3 regions of the Herbaspirillum sp. VT-16-41 genome follow, and region 3 is predicted to be linked to each of the others. Evidence: predicted binding sites of a transcription regulator. Region 3 holds the regulator's gene; each other region holds the start of a gene.

What was found. Region 3 encodes sigma-54, which starts transcription at its own class of promoters, with help from an activator protein. Its sites were predicted from a motif close to TGGCANGNAANCTGCTTT; they were not measured.
Region 1: a site for sigma-54 is predicted at 856-873, ahead of hmpA (NO-inducible flavohemoprotein). Genes of this name have one in related genera too.
Region 2: a site for sigma-54 is predicted at 766-783, ahead of glnA (type I glutamate--ammonia ligase). Genes of this name have one in related genera too.

What each region holds. Positions count from the first base shown of each region.
Region 1 is NZ_MUXB01000133.1:134,254-136,522, forward strand. Features, by position in the region: gene norR (nitric oxide reductase transcriptional regulator NorR) at 1-761, opposite strand, end outside; gene hmpA (NO-inducible flavohemoprotein) at 929-2,122, shown strand; gene BTM36_RS22780 (hemerythrin domain-containing protein) at 2,192-2,269, shown strand, end outside.
Region 2 is NZ_MUXB01000101.1:246,637-248,905, forward strand. Features, by position in the region: gene BTM36_RS12065 (rhodanese-like domain-containing protein) at 1-404, opposite strand, end outside; gene BTM36_RS27780 (hypothetical protein) at 403-732, shown strand; gene glnA (type I glutamate--ammonia ligase) at 893-2,269, shown strand, end outside.
Region 3 is NZ_MUXB01000099.1:84,187-86,455, reverse strand. Features, by position in the region: gene raiA (ribosome-associated translation inhibitor RaiA) at 1-93, opposite strand, end outside; gene BTM36_RS08820 (RNA polymerase factor sigma-54) at 252-1,742, opposite strand; gene lptB (LPS export ABC transporter ATP-binding protein) at 1,810-2,269, opposite strand, start outside.

The DNA of each region.
Region 1 (2,269 bases), on a different contig from region 3:
CTGATCATGGGCTTGTGGGCGCGGGGCGAGGCGGCATGCAGGGCGTGCGCCACCAACTCCTTGCCGGTGCCGGTTTCGCCGCTGATCAATACCGTCATGTCGCTGGGTGCGGCCATGCGTATTTCTTCCATCAGCTGGCGCTGGGCCGGGCTCTGGCCGATCAGTTCGCGCTTGCCCTGGCTTTCCTCCAGCCCGAGACGATAGGCTTCGGCGCGCTGACGCGCCTGTTCTCCGGCTTGCGAGAGGTCACTGATGCGCTCGGCCACGTTGACGGTGGCGGCCGCCAGCGCGGCAAAGGCATGCAGCGAGGCCATGTCGACCCGGTCGAAGCGGCCTGGCCCCAGCGCATCCAGCGTGACCAGTCCCCAAGGACGGCCGTTGACGGTCAGCGCGCACCCCATGCAATCGTGCACTTCCAGCTGGCCGGAATGGGCGTCGTTGAGCCCGTCGACCAGCCCATCATAGGGGTCGGGCAAGCTGGAATCGGCCGGGAAGCGCGTGGGTGCAACATTGGCCAGCAGCACGCCGAAGCGCGGATGATCTGCCACCCGGAAGCGCCGCCCGAGGGTGTCGCCAGAAAGACCGTCGATGGCCAGCGGTACCAGCACCTCGCCCTCCAGCCGCAGCAGCGCGGCCGCGTCGCAGGGAAAGAGCGTGCGCAAGGTCTGCAGCAGGCGCCGGTAGCGCTCCCGATCATCGATCTCCCGGGAGAGGTCGGCCACCAGCGGCAACAGCGCATCCAGCAAAGCCTTTGAGGTCATATTGACTACCAATAAAGTGAATTAAAGTCATTATGACACAGGTAAAAATGACATGGATATTTCCTAAGTCATTGATTTTATTAGGACATGATGGTGGCACGGCTTTTGTAATACATCAGGGCAGACCGGTACTCCGGCACCTCCACTCCACCACTGAAAGGCCCAGAATGCTGACCGAAGCCCAACTCGCCATCGTCAAGTCCACCGTCCCCCTGCTCGAATCGGGCGGCGAGGCCCTGACCACGCACTTCTACCAGATGCTCATGCGTGACTATCCGCAAGTGCGTCCGCTGTTCAACCGTACCCACCAGGTCAGCGGCGACCAGCCACGGGCGCTGGCCAACGGCGTGCTGATGTATGCCCGCCACATCGACCGCCTGGAAGAACTGGGCCCCCTGGCGGCACAGATCATCAACAAGCACGTCGCCGTGCAGGTCATGCCCGAGCACTACCCGATGGTGGGCGATTGCCTGCTGCGCGCCATCCGCGAAGTGCTGGGTGCGGACATCGCCACCGATGCCGTCATCGACGCCTGGGGCGCGGCCTATGGGCAGTTGGCCGATATCCTCATCGGCGCCGAGCGCCAGCAGTACGACAGCAAGGCCGAAGCGCCCGGTGGCTGGCGCGGTGGCCGCCATTTCGTGGTCAGCCGCAAGGTGGCCGAGAGCGAGGAAATCACGTCCTTCTACTTCGTGCCGCAGGATGGCGGCAGCCTGCTGGACTTCGAACCGGGCCAGTACATCGGCCTGCGCATGATGGTCGACGGGGAGGAGCAGCGTCGCCAATATTCGCTGTCGGCGCCGCTGCGTCAGAACGGTCAGCCGGCGCAGTACCGCATCAGCGTCAAGCGCGAAGCCAATGGCAAGGTCTCGCGCCATCTGCATGACCAGATCCATGTGGGGTCGGTGGTGGAACTGTTCCCGCCCTCCGGCGAGTTCACCTTGACCGCCAGCGCCAGGCCGCTGGTGCTCATCAGCGGTGGCGTCGGCATCACGCCGATGATGAGCATGCTGGTCGCGGCCCTGCCCAGCGGCCGCCCGGTGCACTTCATCCATGCCGCCCGTCATGCGGGTGTGCACGCCTTCCGTGGCGCGCTGGAAGAACTGGCCGCCCGCCATACCCAGCTGCAAGTGCGCTTCTGCTACGAGAACCAGCGTGCCGGCGATGTGGCGCCGCATGCCCACGGCTTCATCGATGCCGCGCTATTGCAGCAGTGGCTGCCGGCCGATCGTGATGTGGACGCCTACTTCGTCGGCCCCAAGCCCTTCATGAAGGCCATCAGGCAGGCGCTGGAGGAACTGGGCGTGCCGGCGGCGCAGGCGCGTTACGAATTCTTCGGACCCGCAGCCGCCCTGCAGTAATGCCCCTGCCCCCGCAGCCGGCCGACCTGGCCGGGTGCGGGTTCTTCCATCACCCATGAGTGAAACGATATGAACCTGGACAAATACCGCCGTGAACACGCCGACATCATCGGCCACGTACAACAACTCAAGGCCCTGTGCTCGCAG
Region 2 (2,269 bases), on a different contig from region 3:
CCGGCCGCGTCCTTGTTGCCTTCGAAGCCTTCCAGGATGTCGAAGCAGCGGGTGTAGCCATGTTCCGTGGCCAGCTTGGCCGCGTGCTTGGAGCGCACGCCGGAGCGGCACAGGAACAGCAGCACTTCATCGGGCAGGGTGACTTCCTTCAATTGCGGCAGGAACTCCGGATTGGGCTTGCCCTCGGGGTAGAGATTCCATTGCACCGCCAGGTGCTGCGCCGCCGGAATCTGCACGGTCCCGATCCAGTCGCGCTCGGCGCGCGTGCGCACGTCCACCAGCTTCACGCTAGGATCGGCCTGGAGCAGGGCCAGCGCTTCCTGCGGCGTGACTGCGCCGGCATAGGGCAACTGGCCATCGGCGCCGCGTTGCTGGGCTTTGGAAAGGATGTCGTGGGGGCTCATGGCATTTGATCTCGGGAAGAAGGGGACGTGGAATTCTCGGAACGGGTCAACATGGGTGAGGCCGACGATGGCAGGATCAGCCGCGCAGCCCACTGAAAGACTTGATTCTAAACAATATAAACATTTCGGCAATTTCCAAGTCGGTGCATCGCGCAGCCGGAGTTACAGGATGCCCCAGTACGGCGCACGCACCATCAATGTGCAAATCGAGGTGTTCGACCTAAAAATGAAATATTTTGGTGCAAAAGAAGAAAAGTGCACCAAAACAAGGCTTGTCGTGCTGATTCCTGCACCGTGGGGAACGGCCCGAAGGCCGCGTCCTCCCTAAAATATTCCATTATCGGGCTACCCCAAAGGTCGATGGCATGGAATCTGCTATCATCCGCGACTGAGTTCGGCGCAAGACCGTTGTATCAAATGCAAAGATCCAGTCGCAGAAAACGGCTCACACCCCAATTTATACTACTTCCTCGTTTTAGGAGATTCGCATGGCAAGGACGGCCGCAGAGGTTTTGAAGATGGTGAAGGACAACGAAGTCAAGTTTGTTGACTTCCGTTTCGCTGACACCCGTGGCAAGGAACAGCACGTTTCCGTGCCTGTTTCGCATTTCGACATCGACAAGTTCGAATCCGGTCACGCCTTCGACGGTTCGTCGATCGCCGGCTGGAAGGGTATCGAAGCCTCCGACATGCTGCTGATCCCGGACCCGAACACCGCCAACATCGACCCGTTCATGGAAGAGACCACCCTCTTCATGCAATGTGACGTGATCGAGCCGTCCGACGGCAAGGGCTACGACCGTGATCCGCGCTCCATCGCCAAGCGCGCTGAAGCCTACCTGAAGTCCTCCGGCCTGGGCGACACCGCCTACTTCGGTCCGGAACCCGAATTCTTCATCTTCGACGGCGTGCGTTGGGGTGCTGACATGTCCGGCTCCTTCGTCAAGATCGACTCCGAAGAAGCTTCCTGGAGCACCGGCGCCAAGATCGAAGGCGGCAACTCCGGCCACCGTCCGACCGTCAAGGGCGGCTATTTCCCGGTTCCCCCGGTCGACAGCTTCCAGGACATGCGTTCGGAAATGTCCCTGATCCTGGAATCCCTGGGCATCCCCGTCGAAGTGCACCACCACGAAGTGGCTGGCGCTGGCCAGAACGAACTGGGCACCAAGTTCTCGACCCTGGTCGAGCGCGCTGACTGGACCCAGACCCTGAAGTACGTGATCTGGAACGTTGCCCACACCTACGGCAAGACCGCTACCTTCATGCCCAAGCCCCTGGTCGGCGACAACGGCTCCGGCATGCACGTGCACCAATCCGTCTGGAAGGATGGCAAGAACCTGTTCGCAGGCGACGGCTACGCCGGCCTGTCGGAATTCGCGCTGTACTACATCGGCGGCATCATCAAGCACGCCAAGGCATTGAACGCGATCACCAACCCCGGCACCAACTCGTACAAGCGTCTGGTCCCCGGCTTCGAAGCCCCGGTCAAGCTGGCCTACTCGGCCCGTAACCGCTCGGCCTCGATCCGTATCCCCCACGTCGCCAACCCGAAGGGCCGTCGTATCGAAACCCGCTTCCCGGATCCCCTGGCCAACCCGTACCTGTGCTTCTCGGCTCTGCTGATGGCCGGTCTGGATGGCGTGCAGAACAAGATCCACCCGGGCGAAGCTGCGACCAAGGACCTGTACCACCTGCCGCCGGAAGAAGACAAGCTGATCCCGACCGTCTGCGCCTCGCTGGACGAAGCCCTGGAACACCTGGACAAGGACCGCGAGTTCCTGACCCGTGGTGGCGTGTTCACCGACAGCATGATCGATGCCTACATCGAGCTGAAGATGCAGGAAGTCCAACGCTTCCGCATGACC
Region 3 (2,269 bases):
GAAATGGCGCTTGATACGGGCCAGCTTGCTTTGCACGTATTCCCGGATGGCGGGGGTCAGTTCGAGGTGGTGTCCACTGATGGTCAGATTCATACAAGACTCCTATCGTGAGGTCACTGGAGGTTCGTGCGATGCATCGTCTACAGCTGCTGTACCACGGGCACGGTCTTCGTGTCGGATGGCATGGGCACCAGGTAGGGATGCTTGCCTGAACACAGCAACGGTACTGCTACAGAAAAACTGAGGAAAGCTCAGAGGGACTTGCGGAGATTGACTGGCGGAATCTTCAACACTTCGCGGTATTTGGCGACTGTGCGTCGCGCGACCACCATGCCTTGTTCTGCCAGCATATCCGCAATCTTGCTATCGGATAATGGGGTCTGCGGGTTTTCGGCTCCTATCAACTGTTTGATCAGCGCCCGTATCGCGGTGGAGGAGGCTTCGCCTCCGGTTTCAGTCGCGACGTGGCTACCGAAGAAGTACTTCAACTCGAACATGCCGTGCGGCGTGAGCATGTATTTTTGAGTTGTCACACGAGAGATTGTGCTCTCGTGTAGACCCAGTGTATCAGCAATTTCACGCAGCACAAGGGGCCGCATGGCCACTGCGCCATGTGAAAAGAAGTTTCTTTGACGTTCGACAATAGCCTGCGCGACTCGCAAAATTGTATCGAAACGTTGCCGCATGTTCTTGATGAGCCACTTGGCTTCCTGCAACTGCGACGACAGCGATCCTTCGCCCTTGGCCTGCTTGAGCGCACTCGCATACATTGCATTGACGCGCAGCTTGGGCATGACCTCATGGTTGAGCATGACCTGCCAGCCGTTCTTTGTCTGTTTGACAATCACGTCTGGCACCACGTAGTCCGAAGCATCGCGCGCGAATTCGGCACCCGGATGCGGACGGCACTGACGGATCACCGCCTGTGCTTCGCGCAGGTCCTCGTCATCGCAATCGAGAGCCTTCTTGATCTTGTTGAAATCGCGCTGTGCGAACAGCGGCAGGTAATCCTCGACAATCCTCAAGGCCAGCTTGCGGGTGACGAAGGGCACCTTGGGCAGGCGGCGGATCTGCAGTGCCAGACATTCACCGGCACTGCGCGCACCCACTCCGGCCGGGTCCAGGCTCTGCAGCAGCTTCAGCGAGATCGACAGTTCTTCCAGATCAACGCCCAGCTCTTCCGGCAGGCGCGCCAGGATGTCTTCCAGCGGTTCCTCCAGGTAACCGCTTTCGTCCAGCGCATCGGTGAGCAGTTCCAGCAGCGCACGGTCGCGGTGCGTGCGGGCGGTGACCCGGATCTGTTCCAGCAGGTGTTCGCGCAGGGTCAGCTCATGCGCTTCCAGTTGCGGGCGGGCATCGTCGTCGTCGGGCGATTTGCCACTGCGCGCCACGTCGTCGAAGCTCCAGTCGGATTCGCCACTGACACCGCTCTCGGGGCTGTTGTCTTGATAGTCGAAACTGGCTTCGCCATCAGTAGCGGAGGGGGCTGCTTCGTTGCCGCTGTCGCCAGCGGGCTCGGCCACTCCGGTGGAGGGCGCGGAAGAGACCGCGCCATCGGCCAACAGGCGCACCGAATTGTCGAGAGCGTCGTCCAGGCGTTCGAGCAGGGGATTGTCGGACAGGATCTGTTCCAGTTCCTGGTGCAGTTCCAGCGTCGACAGTTGCAACAGCCTGATCGACTGCTGCAGTTGCGGCGTCAATGCGAGGTGCTGCGAGGTACGTAACTGGAGCGACTGTTTCATCTGTCTTTCTGGGAGCGGCGTGGCCCGCTGGTTGCAATACCGTTGTGTGGCCGATGGACGGCGGGTGCTACATGCGGAAGTGTTCGCCTAGGTATACGCGGCGCACCGATTCGTTGGCGATGATCTCTTCCGGGTTACCGCTGGCCAGCACCGTGCCCTGGTTGATGATGTAGGCGCGGTCGCAGATACCCAGGGTTTCCCGCACGTTGTGGTCGGTGATGAGCACGCCGATGCCGCGTTCCTTGAGGAAGCGCACGATGCGCTGGATTTCGATCACTGCAATCGGGTCGATACCGGCAAACGGTTCGTCCAGCAGCACGAAGCGCGGATCGGTGGCCAGTGCGCGGGCGATTTCCACGCGGCGGCGTTCGCCACCGGAGAGCGACAGTGCCTGGCTCTCGCGCAGCTTTTCGATCTGCAGTTCATGCAGCAGGTTGTTCAGGCGGCCCTCGATTTCATCGCGCGAGAGCGGCTTGCCGTCTTCCTGGCGCAGCTCCAGCACGGCGCGGATGTTGTCTTCCACCGTC